DNA from 4 places in the Pseudonocardia sp. DxW genome. Region 4 is predicted to be linked to each of the others. Evidence: predicted binding sites of a transcription regulator. Region 4 holds the regulator's gene; each other region holds the start of a gene.
The links. Region 4 encodes LexA, which represses DNA repair genes until DNA is damaged. Its sites were predicted from a motif close to CGAACACGTGTTCG; they were not measured.

Region 1 (3,723 bases), on a different contig from region 4:
GTCCGGAACGCCGTCGTCGTGATCAACTCGGTGTACCGGCGGGCGGGCGGCGGGGTCGACCTCGACCGGGTCGCGGAGCACTTCGCCGGCCGGTGCCGGGCGGTCGTGCGGGTGCCGTTCGATCCGCACCTGGAGGAGGGCGCGGAGATCGACCTCGACCGCCTGGAGGAACCGACCCGGACCGCGCTGCTGGAGCTCGCCGCCGCCGTCGCGGACGGGTTCCCGGTCTGAGCGTCACCGCCGGATGTGACCGGAAACACTGAAGGGCGGTCCACCGGAGCCGGTGGACCGCCCTTCGGTCAAGACTTCTTGGGACTCTGGTCGGGCAGATCGGAGGGGCTGGGACGGGCTCGGTCCGGTCAGGCCCGCTCCGGCGGGTCCTCCTGGTTGCGGACCTTCTCGTCGAGTTCACGTAGGAAGTCCGGGTCGTCATCGGGACCGGTCGCGCGCGGCTTCTGCGCCTTCTGACCGGTCATCCAGGGGAGCTCGGGCTGCGGGAGCCTGTCGGCGACCACCTGCTCGGACCGGAGGGTCCGGACGAGCAGCACCGCGACGACGGCCGCGCCGAGCAGAAGGATCAGGAACAACATCAGGCCACCTCCGCTGTCCAGCGTAGCGAAGGTGGCCTGACGTGCGAGTGAAGTCGCGGGTTCAGCGGAGCCCGGGGCTCGCCTCGCTGGTGAGGTCCGCCAGCAGTCCGCGGACCTCGGACTCGCGGAAGCGGCGGTGGCCACCGGGGGTGCGGATCGAACCGATCCGCCCGGCGGACGCCCAGCGCGTCACGGTCTTGGGGTCGACGCGGAAGAGGGTGGCGACCTCGCCCGGGGTCAGCAGTCGCTCGGGGGCCTGCGTCGGAGCTGCCATGGAATCCTCCCGGAAATGCAGCGTGGTGCCGAGTCGCGGTGCTGGGAGGGATCTCCCGAAGCTCCTCGGAGCGGTCACCGCTCGTTGTTTCCGGGCCATCGTGACACCTCAGACCTCAGGTACTCGAACGGTTGTCCGGAGGTAAAGGGTTCTTAAAGGGCAAAGCCGATGAAGTTCCTGAAGCGGACATCACGGGTGGTTCCCGTCTCCGAGCGCGCGGCTCCGGGCTCCGGCCGCAGGACCGTACCCTGGACGGCATGACGTCCCCGACGACACCGCCGCCGCAGGCCGCGGCGCGGGCTCGCGCCGGCGAGCCCGGGCTGGCCGCCACGGTGGCGCTCTACGCTCTCGCCCGGCTCGGTCTGCTGGCCGTCATCGCCCTGCTGCTCGGCCTCGCCGGGGTGCCGCTGCTGGTCGCGTTGCTGGTGGCGCTGATCGTGGCGCTCCCGCTGTCGATGCTGCTGTTCCGCGGTCTGAGGTCCCGGCTGGACCGGGCGCTGGCCGTCGCCAACGCCCGCCGCTCGGCCGAGCGGGAGTCGCTCCGGGCCAAGCTGCGCGGCGACGACCGCGACTGACCTGCCGGCCCCTGTCCACGCGCTGTTCTCGCCGCGGCGCGTTCCGCGGAACGGGATCACGGTGGCTGCGCGCCGTCGGTGAGGAGCACGGCGCGCGTGTCCGGCGTTCCGCGGAACCGCCGTGCCGGGCGTCCGGCGTTCCGCGGAACGCGGTTGCCGGCGTTCCGCGGAACGCGGTGCCGGAGCGCGGCGCAGTGGCCGGGTATCCCGGCCGCCGTGATGTCCGGCACCCGGTGGCGCGGCCGTCGAGCGGGAACCTCGGCCTGTCCCACCGGACCGACCTCGGTGCGCCGGCCCCCGATCCCGACCCCGGCCCCCTGTGCCCGGCCGACCGATCCCGCCCGCGTTCCGCGGAACGCGGCTGCCGGTTCTCGTTCCGGTACCTCGCACAGCCCGTGACAGATCCTGTGCAGCGGATGGTGGGCGCGGCGGACCCACCGGCCCGGCGGGCGTTCCGCGGAACGCGGCCGGCACTGCGCCGGGGCCCGGAACGGTTCTCGGGCCCGGACCCGACTCCCGGCGGCTGCCCGGCGCTCAGCCGCCCGCGATGCCGCCGCCGAAACCGACCGCGAGACCGACCCCGACGGCCAGCGCCCAGGCGAGCAGCAGCAGACCGGTGTCGCGGAGCACCGGGATCAGCTCCGGACCGTCGGCGCCGCCGAGCACCGCGCGCACCGGACGCACCGCCGCGGGCAGCGCCACCAGCACGACCAGCAGGCCCGGCCGGTCGAACGCGGCGGCGACGGCGATCACGAACGGCACCAGGACGAGCGTCACGTACAGCGTGCGGGTGGCGGGTCCGCCCAGCCGCACCGCGAGCGTCGTCTTGCCGGCGATCCGGTCGCCGGGGATGTCGCGCAGGTTGTTCGCGACCAGCACGGCGCAGGTCAGCAGGCCGGCGCCGATCGACACACCGACGGTCGCCGGGTCCACCACCCCGGCCTGGGTGAGCGCGGTGCCGAGCACCGCGACCGGGCCGAAGAACACGAACACGGCGACCTCGCCGAGGCCCGCGTAGCCGTACGGGCGGCTCCCGCCGGTGTAGAACCACGCCCCGACGATGCACAGCGCCCCGACGGCGATCAGCCACCACTGGCCGGACACGGCGGTCAGCGCGATCCCGGCGAGTGCGGCGACGCCGAAGCAGCCGAACGCGGCCGCCTTCACCGTCGCGGGCCGGGCGGCCCGGGAGCCGACCAGCCGCTGCGGTCCGACGCGCTCGTCGTCGGTGCCGCGGATGCCGTCGGAGTAGTCGTTGGCGAAGTTCACCCCGATCACCAGCGCGACCGCGACCAGCAGCGCGAGCAGCGCGGAGCCGGGGGCCACGACGCCGGCGCCCAGCGCCGAACCGGTTCCGACGAGGACGGGGGAGATCGCGGTGGGCAGGGTGCGCGGGCGCGCTCCCTCGATCCACTCTGCCGTGCTGGCCACGACGACGAACCTATCCCGCGCGGGAGGCCCGGGCCCGCCGGACGTGCCGCCCGGGCAACGACGGCGCAACGACGACGGCGCAACGACGACGGCGCAACGACGACGGCGCAACGACGACGGCCCCGCCCGGATCGTCGTCCGGGCGGACCGTCGTGCGGCGGGTCGGTCAGCGTCCGCCGGAGGGCGCGCGCTGGGCGGAGCCGGGGACGGGGGCGCCGGCCTGCGGCGAACCGTCCGGGACGGACGCGGGGTCGCCTCCCGTGCCGGCCGGGTCCGCCGGGTTCGCCGGGGGAGCCCCGGATCCACCGGCCGGGCCGGCCGCCGGGTCCCCGGGCCCCGCGGCGCCGTCGGCCGGGGCAGCGGGCCCCCCGGCGGTGCCGGCCGGACCCGCCGGCGCGGCCGGGTCGGCAGCATCGGCCGGGGAAGCCGGGGAAGCCGGGGAAGCCGGGTCGGCAGGCGAGCCCGGGGAGCCCGGGTCGGCAGGATCGGCGGGGGAGGCCGGGTCGGCCGGTTCGGCAGGCGAGGCCGGGGCGTCACCCGCGTCGCACCCCGGGAGATCGGCCGGCAGCTCACCGAGCACCGACGCCGGCAGGTACTGGCCGTCGCCGATCCGGACGAACCCGCCGTCACCCTCGCCGTGCGTGCACTGCACCGGAACCTCGGTGGTGTTCACCGCGATCCCGACCGACTCCGCGCCGGCCTCGGGACGGGCGAGGATGTCGGTGTCCGGCTCGTCGCCGGCCCGGACGGCGGACAGCTTCTGCGAGCCCGTCCACAGGTAGTCGACCTGCACCTGGGAGTTGTCCTTGAGCCCCAGGACGTCCCAGAAGATGCCGTCGCCGAGGTCGATCCC
Region 2 (3,723 bases), on a different contig from region 4:
CGCTGCCCGGCCCGTCCGGCAACGTCGAGTACTTCCTGCACCTGCGGCGCCCCGACGGCGGCGAACCCGGTCCCGGTCCCGAGCTGGAGCCGATGCTGGCCGCCGCCGTCGCGGACGGCCCGGCATGAGGGAGGTCCTGCTCGTCCTGCACACCGGGCGTCCGGCGAACCGCAAGACGGCACTGCGGGTGATGGCCGAGCTCGGCGCGCTGGGGCTGCGCACCCGGGTGCTGGCCGACGAGTGGGCCGAGATCGGCGCCGATCCCGATCTGCCGGCCGATCTCGCTCCCGTCCAGGTCGCGGCCGGGCCGGACTGCGCGGCCGGCGCGGAGGCGGTCCTCGTCCTCGGCGGCGACGGGACGCTGCTGCGCGCCGCCGATCTCGCCCGGCCGTCCGGGGTGCCGCTGCTCGGGGTGAACCTGGGCCACGTCGGGTTCCTCGCCGAGGCCGAGGAGGACACCCTCGACGAGGCCCTCGACAAGCTCGCCGCCGGGGCCTACGAGGTCGAGGAACGGACGACGCTGCAGGCCGTGGTCCGCTCCAACGGGCACGTGCTGGGCCGGACCTGGGCGCTCAACGAGGCCGTCGTCGAGAAGACCACCCGGGGCCGGATCCTGGAGGTCGTGCTGGAGGTCGACGGCCGGCCGGTGTCCTCGTTCGGCTGCGACGGGGTGCTGTGCTCCACACCGACCGGATCCACCGCCTACGCGTTCTCCGCGGGCGGCCCGCTGATCTGGCCGCAGGTGCAGGCGATGCTGGTCGTCCCGAGCAACGCGCACGCGCTCTTCGCGCGGCCGATGGTGGTCGCGCCGGACAGCGCGGTCGCGATCGAGGTGTCCGCGGACGGGCCGTCCGCGGTGCTGGACTGCGACGGCCGCCGGACGATCGCGGTGCCGCCGGGCGCCCGGGTCGAGCTGACCCGCGCCGCCGAGCCGGTGCGGATGGTGCGGCTGGCCGCGCAGCCGTTCGCCGACCGGCTGGTCCGCAAGTTCGATCTCCCGGTACGGGGCTGGCGCGGCGCCCAGCAACGGCGGTCATCGAACACCTGATCGACCGCTCGGCGCACGGGGACGACCGTACGAACACCCGTTCGGCCCACGGCGCGTGTCGGCGATGTTCTCCGTCGGGGGTCGAACGTATGGTCCCACCCATGTTGGCCGAGATGCGGATCCAGGGCCTCGGAGTGATCGACGACGCGACCCTGGAGCTCGACCCGGGCCTGACCGTGCTGACCGGTGAGACCGGCGCGGGCAAGACCATGGTCGTGACCGGACTGAACCTGCTCGGCGGCGGCCGCGCGGAGTCGTCGCGGGTGTCGGCCGGGGCGAAGCGGGCGGTCGTCGAGGGCCGCTTCGCGGCGTCTCCGGGGGCGGTCGAGCTGGCCGAGGAGGTCGGCGCCGAACCGGACGACGACGGCACCCTGATCGCGGCGCGCACCGTCTCCGCCGACGGCCGGTCCCGGGCCCACCTGGGCGGCCGGTCGGTCCCGGTCGGGGTGCTCGGCAGGCTGGCCGAGGCGCAGCTGGCGGTGCACGGCCAGAACGACCAGCTGCGCCTGCTCCGCAGCTCGGACCAGCGGGCGCTGCTCGACCGGTTCGCCGGCGACCCGGTGGCGGTCCCGTTGGCCGAGTACCGGCGGGTGCGCTCCGAGTGGACCGCCGTCGTCGCCGAGCTCGCCGAGCGCCGGGGCAACGCGCGCCGGCTGGCCCAGGAGGCCGACATGCTGCGGCACGGCCTGGCCGAGATCGAGGCCGTCGATCCGCAGCCGGGGGAGGACCGAGAGCTCGTCGAGCTGGCCCGCCGGATGGCCGAGGCGGACGACCTGCGGGCCGCCGCCGAGTCAGCCAGGGCGGCGCTGTGCGGCCCGGACGACGGTGAGCTCCCCGGCGCGGTCGGTCTCGTCGGGCAGGCCCGCTCGCTCACCGAGGGCAGCGGTGACCCGGCACTGCGGGAGCTGGGGCCGCGGCTCGCGGAGGTGCTGGCCGTGCTCGCCGACACCGGCGCCGAGCTGTCCGGCTACCTGGACCGGCTCGACGCGGATCCGGAACGGCTGGAGCAGGTGCTCGCCCGGCAGGCGGAGCTGCGCTCGCTCACCCGCAAGTACGCCGCCGACACCGACGGCGTCCTGGACTGGGCGCACACCGCCCGCGAGCGGCTCAGCGGCCTCGACACCTCCGACGACGCGCTGGCCGGGCTCGCCGCCCGCCGGGACGAGCTGGCGGCCGAGCTGGCCCGGCACGCCGCGGCGGTGACCGCGGCCCGCACCGAGGCGGCCGGGCGGCTGGCGGAGGCCACGACCGCCGAGCTCGCCGGGCTCGCGATGCGCGACGCCCGGCTGCAGGTCGGCGTCGCGCCGCGCCCGGCGGGCGACTCCGGTCCGGTGCTGGTGGTCGGCGGCCGCGAGTGCCATGCCGGTACCGGCGGTGTCGACGAGGTCGAGATCCGGCTCGTCGCGCACGCCGGAGCCACGGCCCAGCCGCTGCACAAGGGTGCCTCCGGCGGCGAGCTGTCCCGGGTGATGCTGGCGCTCGAGGTCGCGCTGGCCGGTGCCGATCCGGTCCCGACCATGGTGTTCGACGAGGTCGACGCCGGCGTCGGCGGTCGGGCGGCGGTCGAGATCGGGCGCCGGCTGGCCCGGCTCGCGGCCCGGCACCAGGTGATCGTCGTGACGCACCTGCCGCAGGTGGCGGCCTACGCGGACCGGCATCTCGTCGTGCAGAAGGCGTCCGGTGCCGGGGTGACCCGCTCCAGCGTGCAGCGGCTCGCGGAGGGGGAGCGCACCGCGGAGCTGGCCCGGATGCTCGCCGGGATGGACGACACCGACACCGGCCGCGCCCACGCCGAGGAGCTGCTCGCCGCGGCCACCGCGCACCGGGAGGCGGACCGCCGGGAGCAGTCCACCGCGGCCGAGCCGGCGGACCTGGCCGAGGCGCGGTCGCGGCGCACCGGAGCGGCGGCGACCACCGGCCGGGCCCGGCGCCGGAGCGTCCCGCGAGCGGGGTGAGCGGCACCGGGACCGTCCCGACCCGGGGCCCGCATGGCCCGGGGCCGGGCTGGCGGGGGATCGGGCCGGCCCGGGCCGCGCGCCGGTCCGGGACCCGCGGCGGGGCCGGACCAGCCCGGGACCCGGGGATGGTCGTACGGGGGCGTCCGGCAACCGGGTGAGACCGCCCGGCCCGGCGGGGGAACCGGCGGCCCGGCCCGGCGTGCCTTCGCCGTCACAGCCGTCCCACCTGCCACAGTGCGACCCATGAAGCTGTCCGGCCTGCTGCACCGTTCGCGACCGGAGCTGCCGGGCCTGACCGGCCCGGTCCGCACCGACCACCGTACCGAGGCCCTGCTGCGCCGGCTCCGGCCCGGCGACATCGCCGTCCTCGACCAGGTCGATCTCGACCGTGCCACCGCCGACGCGCTGGTGGCCGCCCGGGTCGCCGCGGTCGTCAACGCCGCGCCGTCGATCTCCGGCCGGTTCCCCAACCTCGGCCCGCAGGTGCTCGTCGAGGCGGGCGTCCCGCTGGTCGACGACTGCAGCGCCGAGATCATGCGCGCGGTCAAGGACGGCGCGAAGGTCCGGCTGCACGACGGCGTCCTCTATTCCGGGGAGCAGCCGCTCGGCGAGGGCCGGGTGCAGACCGAGGACACCGTCGCCGACGCGCTCGACGAGGCCAAGTCCGGTCTCACCCACCAGCTCGAGGCGTTCGCCGCCAACACCATCGAGTTCATG
Region 3 (3,723 bases), on a different contig from region 4:
CCGTAGGGCGAGTTGAAGGAGAAGGTGCGCGGCTCCAGGTCGTCGACCGCGATGGTGTGCCCGTTCGGGCAGGCCATCCGCTCGGAGAAGCGCCGCTCGCGGACCGGGTCGTCGGCCGGGAGATCGACGAAGTCGAGCACGACCAGGCCGTCGGCGAGGCGCAGCGCGGTCTCGACCGAGTCGGTGAGCCGCTGCTTGGCCGTCGCCTTGACCGAGAGCCGGTCGACGACCACCGAGATGTCGTGCTTCTCCTGCTTCTTCAGCTTCGGCGGGTCGGACAGCTGGTGCACCGTGCCGTCGACCAGCACCCGCGAGTAGCCCTGCGACTGCAGGGTGGAGAACAGGTCGACGAACTCGCCCTTGCGGGTCCGCACGACCGGCGCGAGCACCTGGAACCGGCTACCCTGCTCCATCTCCAGCACCTGGTCGACGATCTGCTGCGGGGTCTGCTTCTCGATCCGCTCGCCGCACTGCGGGCAGTGCGGGATGCCGGCACGGGCGTAGAGCAGACGCAGGTAGTCGTGGATCTCGGTGATCGTGCCGACGGTCGACCGCGGGTTGCGGTTGGTCGACTTCTGGTCGATCGACACCGCGGGCGAGAGCCCCTCGATGAAGTCGACATCGGGCTTGTCCATCTGGCCGAGGAACTGCCGCGCGTAGGCCGAGAGCGACTCGACGTACCGGCGCTGCCCCTCGGCGAAGATCGTGTCGAACGCCAGGCTGGACTTGCCGGAGCCGGACAGCCCGGTGAACACGATCATGCTGTCCCGGGGCAGGTCGATGTCGACGCCCTGCAGGTTGTGCTCGCGGGCGCCGCGGACGACCAGCCGTGGACCGCCGGGGACCGGCGACGCACCCGGGGACAGGGTGCCGCCGACGTCCGGGCGGTCGGTGCTGTGGTCGCTCACGATGCGCGCCTCCTGGCTGGCGAGGGTCGTCCCAGTTCCGGATCCGATGCTAGGCCGCACCCCTGACAGGAACGCGACGAGCGGGCCTCGCAGCGGCCGTCCCTCGGTGGATGCACGCCGCCACGCGCCGGTCGGTACACCGTGCACGATACTCGTACGCATGTTCGACCGGACGGGCGGGGGACGGCCCCCGGACGGCGTCGGGCGGGCCGCAGCAGGCACCGGCGGGTTCGCCCCACCGCGGCGGGCGGTACAGGCCGCTACCCTCGCGCCGTGGACGTCCTGGAGAACTACACCGGTCACACCGATCCCGGCGGCGCCGCGATCCGCCGCGACCTGGACCGGCTCAGCATCAGCAAGATCTCGGTCGGCGAGATGGACAACAACGCCTACCTGCTCGTCTGCAAGTCCTCGGGCGAGGCGCTGCTGGTCGACGCGGCGGCCGAGCCGAGCCGGATCGCCGACCTGATCGGCGCCACCGACGAGCGCCCCGACCTGCGGCACCTGGTGACCACGCACCGGCACCACGACCACTGGCAGGCACTCGGCGCGATCGCCGGCATGTTCGAGCCCCGGCTGATCGCACACCCGGAGGACGCGCCCGAGCTCCCCGCGCCGATGGACGAGCTGGTCGGACACGGCGACCGGATCGCCTTCGGCGAGATCGAGCTGGAGGTCATTCACCTGCGCGGGCACACCCCCGGCTCGATCGCGCTGCTCTACCGCGGCGACGACCGGCCGCACCTGTTCACCGGGGACAGCCTGTTCCCCGGCGGGCCGGGCAAGACCTGGTCGGCGGAGGACAACGTGCAGCTGCTCGCCGACCTGGAGGAGCGGGTCTTCGACGTGCTGCCCGACGAGACGTGGTTCTACCCGGGGCACGGGGACGACTCGACGATCGGCGAGCAGCGCCCGGGGCTGCCGGAGTGGAAGGCGCGCGGCTGGTAGCCGGCTCCCAGCACCGTCCGCGTTTCGGGGCCGCCTATGCCGTGTAGGCGGCCCCGAAGGCTGTCGTGAGCAGCACACCGGGGCCTTGACCAAAGGGAGGCCCGGCCCGTGCACCATCCTGCCCGCCATCCCCGCGCCCGCAGCACCGCGGCCACCTGGCCGAGCAACCGCGCCCGGCGCAACCGGCTCGCGCTCGCCGCCGCCGCGCCGAGTCCGGCCTGGTCTGCGCGGAGTGCCTGGCCGAGATCGACGGACCGAGGCGCGGCTGGCGGGTCTGCGAGGCTGCCTGGCCCGCCGCCGCACCGACGTCCTGTTCGCGATGCTCCGCGACCACGCGCTCTACGCCCCACCGACGGCCACCGAACCCGATCCGGCCCTCGCCGCGGCTTGACAACCACATAGAGACATCCCCCGGTCAGGTAACCCTCGAACGGGTGTGTTCGCGCCGGAATCGCAACTATGTTGTTCGCTCGTCGCTCCGGTGCGACCACCCGGCGCGCGGAGGATGCATTGCGTGCAGCAGAACTGTGCTGCAAATCACACTCAGCCGACCGTGTCGCCCCGCTGATGATCCTGGCGGCGACCGGGAGCCCACGGCCGCGGTATCACGACGTGTGCTGCGCTGGCCGTCCGATCGCGGACTCCAGGGCCTGCTCCTCGCTCGTCACAACCTCGACGCCGACAGCCAGCAGCCCCAGCTCCAGCCCCTCCCCGACGGTCGTCTCCGTCGTCCCGTCTCCTACTGCGCATTAGTCAGGTTGCGTGTATCCATCCCGGCACTATGCCGCTCCGTCCGATTGACCCCACACGGGCGACAGCATCCGCAGCGCAGGCGGGTCGTTCGGTTTACGGCGCGACCTGCAGCCTGGACAGGGGGCCCAGCGTCCGGCGTGACCATCTCGCCGTGGTTGACGTTCCTGATCATGGTCGCGGCCGTCGTACCCTTCGCCTGGTTCACGGTGCGGCCCTGGTCAACGTGTCCGTGCTTCCGGGGCGAGCGCACCCATCGGCACCCGCAGAACCGCCGCTTCGTCTGTCGCGGCACCGCCTGTGCCGACTGGGGAACCCTCGAACGGCCCGGCCGGCGGACGCTCCGCCGGCTCACCGGCGGCCGGGTGTTCCGCGAGCCGTTGGCCCGGCCGATCGAGGCCAGTCCTCCGCCGGGGACGCACCGCTGTCCGGCGGTGATCGTTGGCCACGCACCGGCCACGGTTCCGGCCGGCCGGAACGCCCGATCACCCAGCGGCGACGTACGGGGCGGGGATGAGCACCGCCCCGCCCAGGCCGACCGACGGAGTGATCGATATGCAGCCCGGACCGCCCCGCAGCAGCCGGCTCACTGGGTGAACCCACCCCCGCCCAGACCTCGCTCGGTGTGGTCGTGGGTGCTGCTGAGTGCGGCGATCGCGGTCGTCGTGACCGCCGTCGTCACGACGCTGACGATGATGCTCGTGCGGCCCGCGACCCCGGAGAACCCGGACCCGATGCAGGTCGCAGCTTTCACCCAGCACGTCGGCACTGACCTCTACGGGCGTGGCATCTGGACCGACGACGCCCTGCTGGAGATCGGCCTGACCGTGTGCGACATGAGCACCGAGGGGCTACCCGAGGCCCAGCAGATCGACCGGCTCCAGTCCCGATGGGGCGGCCTCGACGACTTCGAAACGATCACGCTCATGCACCACGCCAACCCTCGGCTCTGCCCCGGCACTGTGCCGTGACCACGCCGACGGACCGCTGTGCTGGACGGCCTGCGCCCGGTGCGCCGCCGGCGGGGTGCACCGGCGGATCACCCGGGACGCCGGGCTCCGGCTCGCCCGCAAGCACGCCGGAGCGGGCCAGGCGTAGCCACGTCAGCCGACGGCGC
Region 4 (3,723 bases):
TGACGGCGCAACGGGACGCCCCGGTGCGGGTCACCGACGTCGAGGATCTCGGCCGCACACCGGACGGCGGGCTCTGGCTCGCCGACATCGGCGACAACACGGCGCGCCGCGAGTCGGTGCGCCTGGTCGTGCTGCCGGTCGACGGACCGCCCCGCAGCTACGACCTCGTCTACCCGGACGGTCCGCGGGACGCCGAGGCGGTGCTCCTCGCCGACGACGGGACCCCGCTGATCGTGGACAAGACCACCGGGGCGGCCGGGCTGTACCGGCCCGCGGAGCCGCTCACCGAGGACTCGGCGGTGGCGCTGGAACGGGTGGCCGACGCCGTCCTGCCGTACTCGGCGACCATCGGCGGCCCGCTGGGCGCGGTCGGCACGCGGACGATCACCGGCGGCGCCGTCGGACCGGTCGCGGCGGACGGCGGGCGGGCCGCGGCCCTGCGCACCTACACCGACGCCTGGCTGTTCCCGCTGCCCGACGGCCCGGTGACCGGGGACGTCCTGGTCGGGGCGCTGGGCGGGGCCCCGCTGCAGGTGCCGCTGCCCGGTGAGCCGCAGGGCGAGGCGGTGGCTCTGGACGGCCGCGGGACGCTGCACTCCGCCACCGAGGCGCGGGGCCTGTCACCGGCCGCGATCCGGTCGGTCGCCGGTGCGGTTGCCGCCGCGACGGCACCGGCCGCACCGGTCGCGGCCCAGCCGGCGGAGGCACCCGACGTCCGGTCCTTCCCGCCGTGGCTGCCCGCCGCGGCCGGGATGGCGGTCGTCGTCGCGGTGCTGCTCGCCGGGGTCGGGGCGATGGCGCTGCACGGCCGCCGCAGGCGGTGACCGTGCCCCGGCTCGGGATCGGCACCGTGCCCCGGCCCGGGGGTCGGCTCAGAGCCGGCGCAGCACCGCGACGACCCGGCCCAGGATCGACGCCTCGTCACCCGGGATCGGCTCGTAGGCGTCGTTGGCCGGCATCAGCCAGATGTGACCGTCCCGGCGCCGGAACGTCTTGACGGTCGCCTCGCCGTCGATCATCGCCGCGACCACCTCGCCCTGTTCCGCGACCGGCTGCTGCCGGACGACGACCCAGTCCCCGTCGGTGATCGCCGCGTCCACCATGGAGTCACCCTTGACGTTCAGCAGGAACAGGGTGCCCTCGCCGACGATCTCGCGGGGGAGCGGGAACACGTCCTGCACGGCCTGCTCGGCCAGGATCGGCCCACCGGCGGCGATGTCGCCGAGCAGCGGCACGAACGCGGGTGCCGGCCGCTCCGAGCGCCCTGCCTCGGTGTCGGCGTCGGTCCCGTCGCCCGCGGCGGTCTGGTCGGGGCTGCGCACGTCGACCGCACGGGTCCGGTTCGGGTCCCGGCGCAGGAATCCCTTGCGCTCCAGGGTCCGCAGCTGGTGGTGCACCGACGACGTGGAGGTCAGCCCCACCGCGTCGCCGATCTCCCGCACGCTCGGCGGGTAGCCGTAGCGGTCGACCCAGTCCCGGATCACCGCCAGGACCTTCCGCTGCCGCGGGGTCAGACCGCGCGTGTCGGCCGGGGGCTCGGGGAACTCCCGGACGTCGGCGGAACCCCGCCCGGGGGACGCACCGCCTCCGGACTCGTCCGCTGCCATCGCATTCGCCTCCTCGAGGATGTACCGGCACGGACACTAGCCGCCTTCGGCCGGTCCGCCAAACATGCGTTCGAAGTTCGTCACCCGCGTGTCGTGGATTCCGTCGGGCACCGGTGGTAGAACATCGCACAGGCGTTCGATCGAACATCGATTCGAGCGTCGGGGTGTCCGGGGCGGGCGTCCCGTGCGGGCAGGGAGGCGAGCGGCATGGGTGTGGTGACCGAGGTCCGGCCGTGGGAGGTCGGGCGGCAGGCGCGATCCGTGCCGCCGGCGAGCCCGGGGCGAACTGAGCAGTCGAGGCGGCCGATGCAGCCGACGCGGTCAGCGCAACGGGCGCAACGGGCGCGGCCGGTGCAGCCGGCGCGGTCGGCGCGGTCGGCGCGGTCGGCGCGGCCGGTGCGGCCGGCGTGGTCGGTGCGGCCGGTGCGGTTGGCGTGGCCGGCGCGAGCGGGGTGGTCGGTCGCCCGGGCGCGGGGTGTGGCGGCACCCGGTGGCGTGCTGCGGCGGGCCGTCCAGGGACTGGGGATCGGGCTCGCCTCGGCGGCGACGGTGATCGGGCTGGGTCTGCTCGCGGAGGTCTCGGCAGCGGTGGTGGCGGCGGTGTCGACACCGCCGTCGGTGGTCGTCCAGAGCGTGCTGCCGGCCGGCCACTGAGCCCGGCCGGAGCGGGCTGAGCAGCGGCGATCCGATTCCTGTCGGTGCCCGGTGCTACACAGCTCGCACGCCCGTTCGACCGGCCCCGGGGAAGGGCCGGGCGGGATGGGCGGGACGCGTGGCCGGGTGTGGCCGGCGTCGACGGTGACCGTTCCGCCGCAGCAGGCGGGTGGTCCTCGAGGAGCAGGAGGAGCCATGCGAGAGCTCGACGTGCGTGAGGTGGCACCGCGGCCACGGACCGGTCGGCCGGGCCGGGCGGCGGCCGCGAATGCGCCGCAGTGGTCCGGCGCTGCCGGGGTGCGCGAGCGGGTGCGTGCCGGGGCCGCCCACGCGGTGCGCTGTGCCGGGGCGCGGCGTCCGGCCCGCGGATCCGCGGCGGCCCGGGCCGCCGCCCGGTGGGACATGCCCGTCCCCGGATCCGAGGTGCCCGAGCGGGCCTCCGGTGCCCCCGAGCGGGCCTCCGGTCCACGTACATCGCCCGCCGGCCCGGGAGCGGCGTCCGCCGCGGCCCCGGCCGTGGCGTCGAGCGTGGCGTTCCCTGCTGCGTCCACGGCGTCCCGGGTCGCCGGATCTGGCGTGGCCTTCACCCGGAATCCCGGGGCGGCTCCGGCCGGGCACGCGACTGCGCGGGTCCGCGCGGTGCGCCCACCGGGGCGCCACTGCGTGGCCCCTGCCCGGCGGCACCGTCCGGTGGTGCGACGTCGCTCACGGGGTGAGCGACTGCTGGCCGGGGTCGCCACGGTGGTCTGCTCGGCCACGGTGGTCGTGGTCCTGGGGCTGCTCGGGGATGCGGCGGCCGGATGGAACGCCGAGGTCGCCCCGGCACCCGGGCCGGCGGCGACGGCTCCGGCCGCTCCGTGACGCCGGGCGCGCCGGGAACCCGCCGGGCCGAGCGGGGTCCGCGGCGTATGCGATGCGACCGGTCGGCGGCCGTGCCGTGCGCTGCGGGGCCGAGCGGGATCCGCGCCGCATGCGATCCGACCGACCGGCAGCCGTGCCGGGCGTCGCCCGCCCGACCGGGAGACCACATCGGGCACGGTCGCCGCGCGTGACAGGAGCCTTGCCGCCCGGCGCGTCGGGATGGCGTGTCCCCGACCCGCGACACCGTCCGTCGCGGTCCGCCCGGGGCGCCGGACGGACCCCGGGATCGCGTCACGCGCACTGATCAGGGCGGATGTGCAGGTTCATGATCCGTGTGCTCCGGCGGCCGCGCGGGGGCCGTGTGCGACCCTCGTTCTCGATCGGGCGAAGCTCGGCGCCATATCGGACCCGGGGATGGCGCACCCCAATATGTAGGGGTTACATTGGTGTCGTTCTCCCACTGGTTGGGGGAGCCGTCACCGCGGTACATCGCGGTGCGGGGCGGAGAATTCCCGCCGGGTCACGGGAGAAGGGGAGTGCCGACGTGCGTTGCCCGTTCTGCCGCCACCCGGATTCGCGGGTGATCGACTCCCGGACCGCC

Region 1: a site for LexA is predicted at 989-1,002, ahead of ACVJO7_RS06815 (BldC family transcriptional regulator). Genes of this name have one in related genera too.
Region 2: a site for LexA is predicted at 1,079-1,092, ahead of recN (DNA repair protein RecN). Genes of this name have one in related genera too.
Region 3: a site for LexA is predicted at 1,062-1,075, ahead of uvrA (excinuclease ABC subunit UvrA). Genes of this name have one in related genera too.

Annotation. Positions count from the first base shown of each region.
Region 1 is NZ_JBZFLK010000003.1:341,013-344,735, reverse strand. Features, by position in the region: partial or broken gene ACVJO7_RS06825 (MinD/ParA family ATP-binding protein) at 1-231, shown strand, start outside; gene ACVJO7_RS06820 (hypothetical protein) at 360-590, opposite strand; gene ACVJO7_RS06815 (BldC family transcriptional regulator) at 652-864, opposite strand; gene ACVJO7_RS06810 (DUF4229 domain-containing protein) at 1,122-1,439, shown strand; gene ACVJO7_RS06805 (1,4-dihydroxy-2-naphthoate polyprenyltransferase) at 1,974-2,870, opposite strand; gene ACVJO7_RS06800 (DUF8814 domain-containing protein) at 3,037-3,723, opposite strand, start outside.
Region 2 is NZ_JBZFLK010000039.1:24,977-28,699, reverse strand. Features, by position in the region: gene ACVJO7_RS32530 (TlyA family RNA methyltransferase) at 1-128, shown strand, start outside; gene ACVJO7_RS32525 (NAD kinase) at 125-1,048, shown strand; gene recN (DNA repair protein RecN) at 1,150-3,003, shown strand; gene steA (putative cytokinetic ring protein SteA) at 3,250-3,723, shown strand, end outside.
Region 3 is NZ_JBZFLK010000002.1:258,172-261,894, forward strand. Features, by position in the region: gene uvrA (excinuclease ABC subunit UvrA) at 1-866, opposite strand, end outside; gene ACVJO7_RS04005 (MBL fold metallo-hydrolase) at 1,182-1,856, shown strand; gene ACVJO7_RS04010 (hypothetical protein) at 2,089-2,247, shown strand; gene ACVJO7_RS04015 (DUF732 domain-containing protein) at 3,242-3,577, shown strand.
Region 4 is NZ_JBZFLK010000007.1:22,588-26,310, reverse strand. Features, by position in the region: gene ACVJO7_RS12510 (hypothetical protein) at 1-824, shown strand, start outside; gene lexA (transcriptional repressor LexA) at 873-1,607, opposite strand; gene ACVJO7_RS12500 (hypothetical protein) at 2,085-2,261, shown strand; gene ACVJO7_RS12495 (hypothetical protein) at 2,955-3,122, shown strand; gene nrdR (transcriptional regulator NrdR) at 3,667-3,723, shown strand, end outside.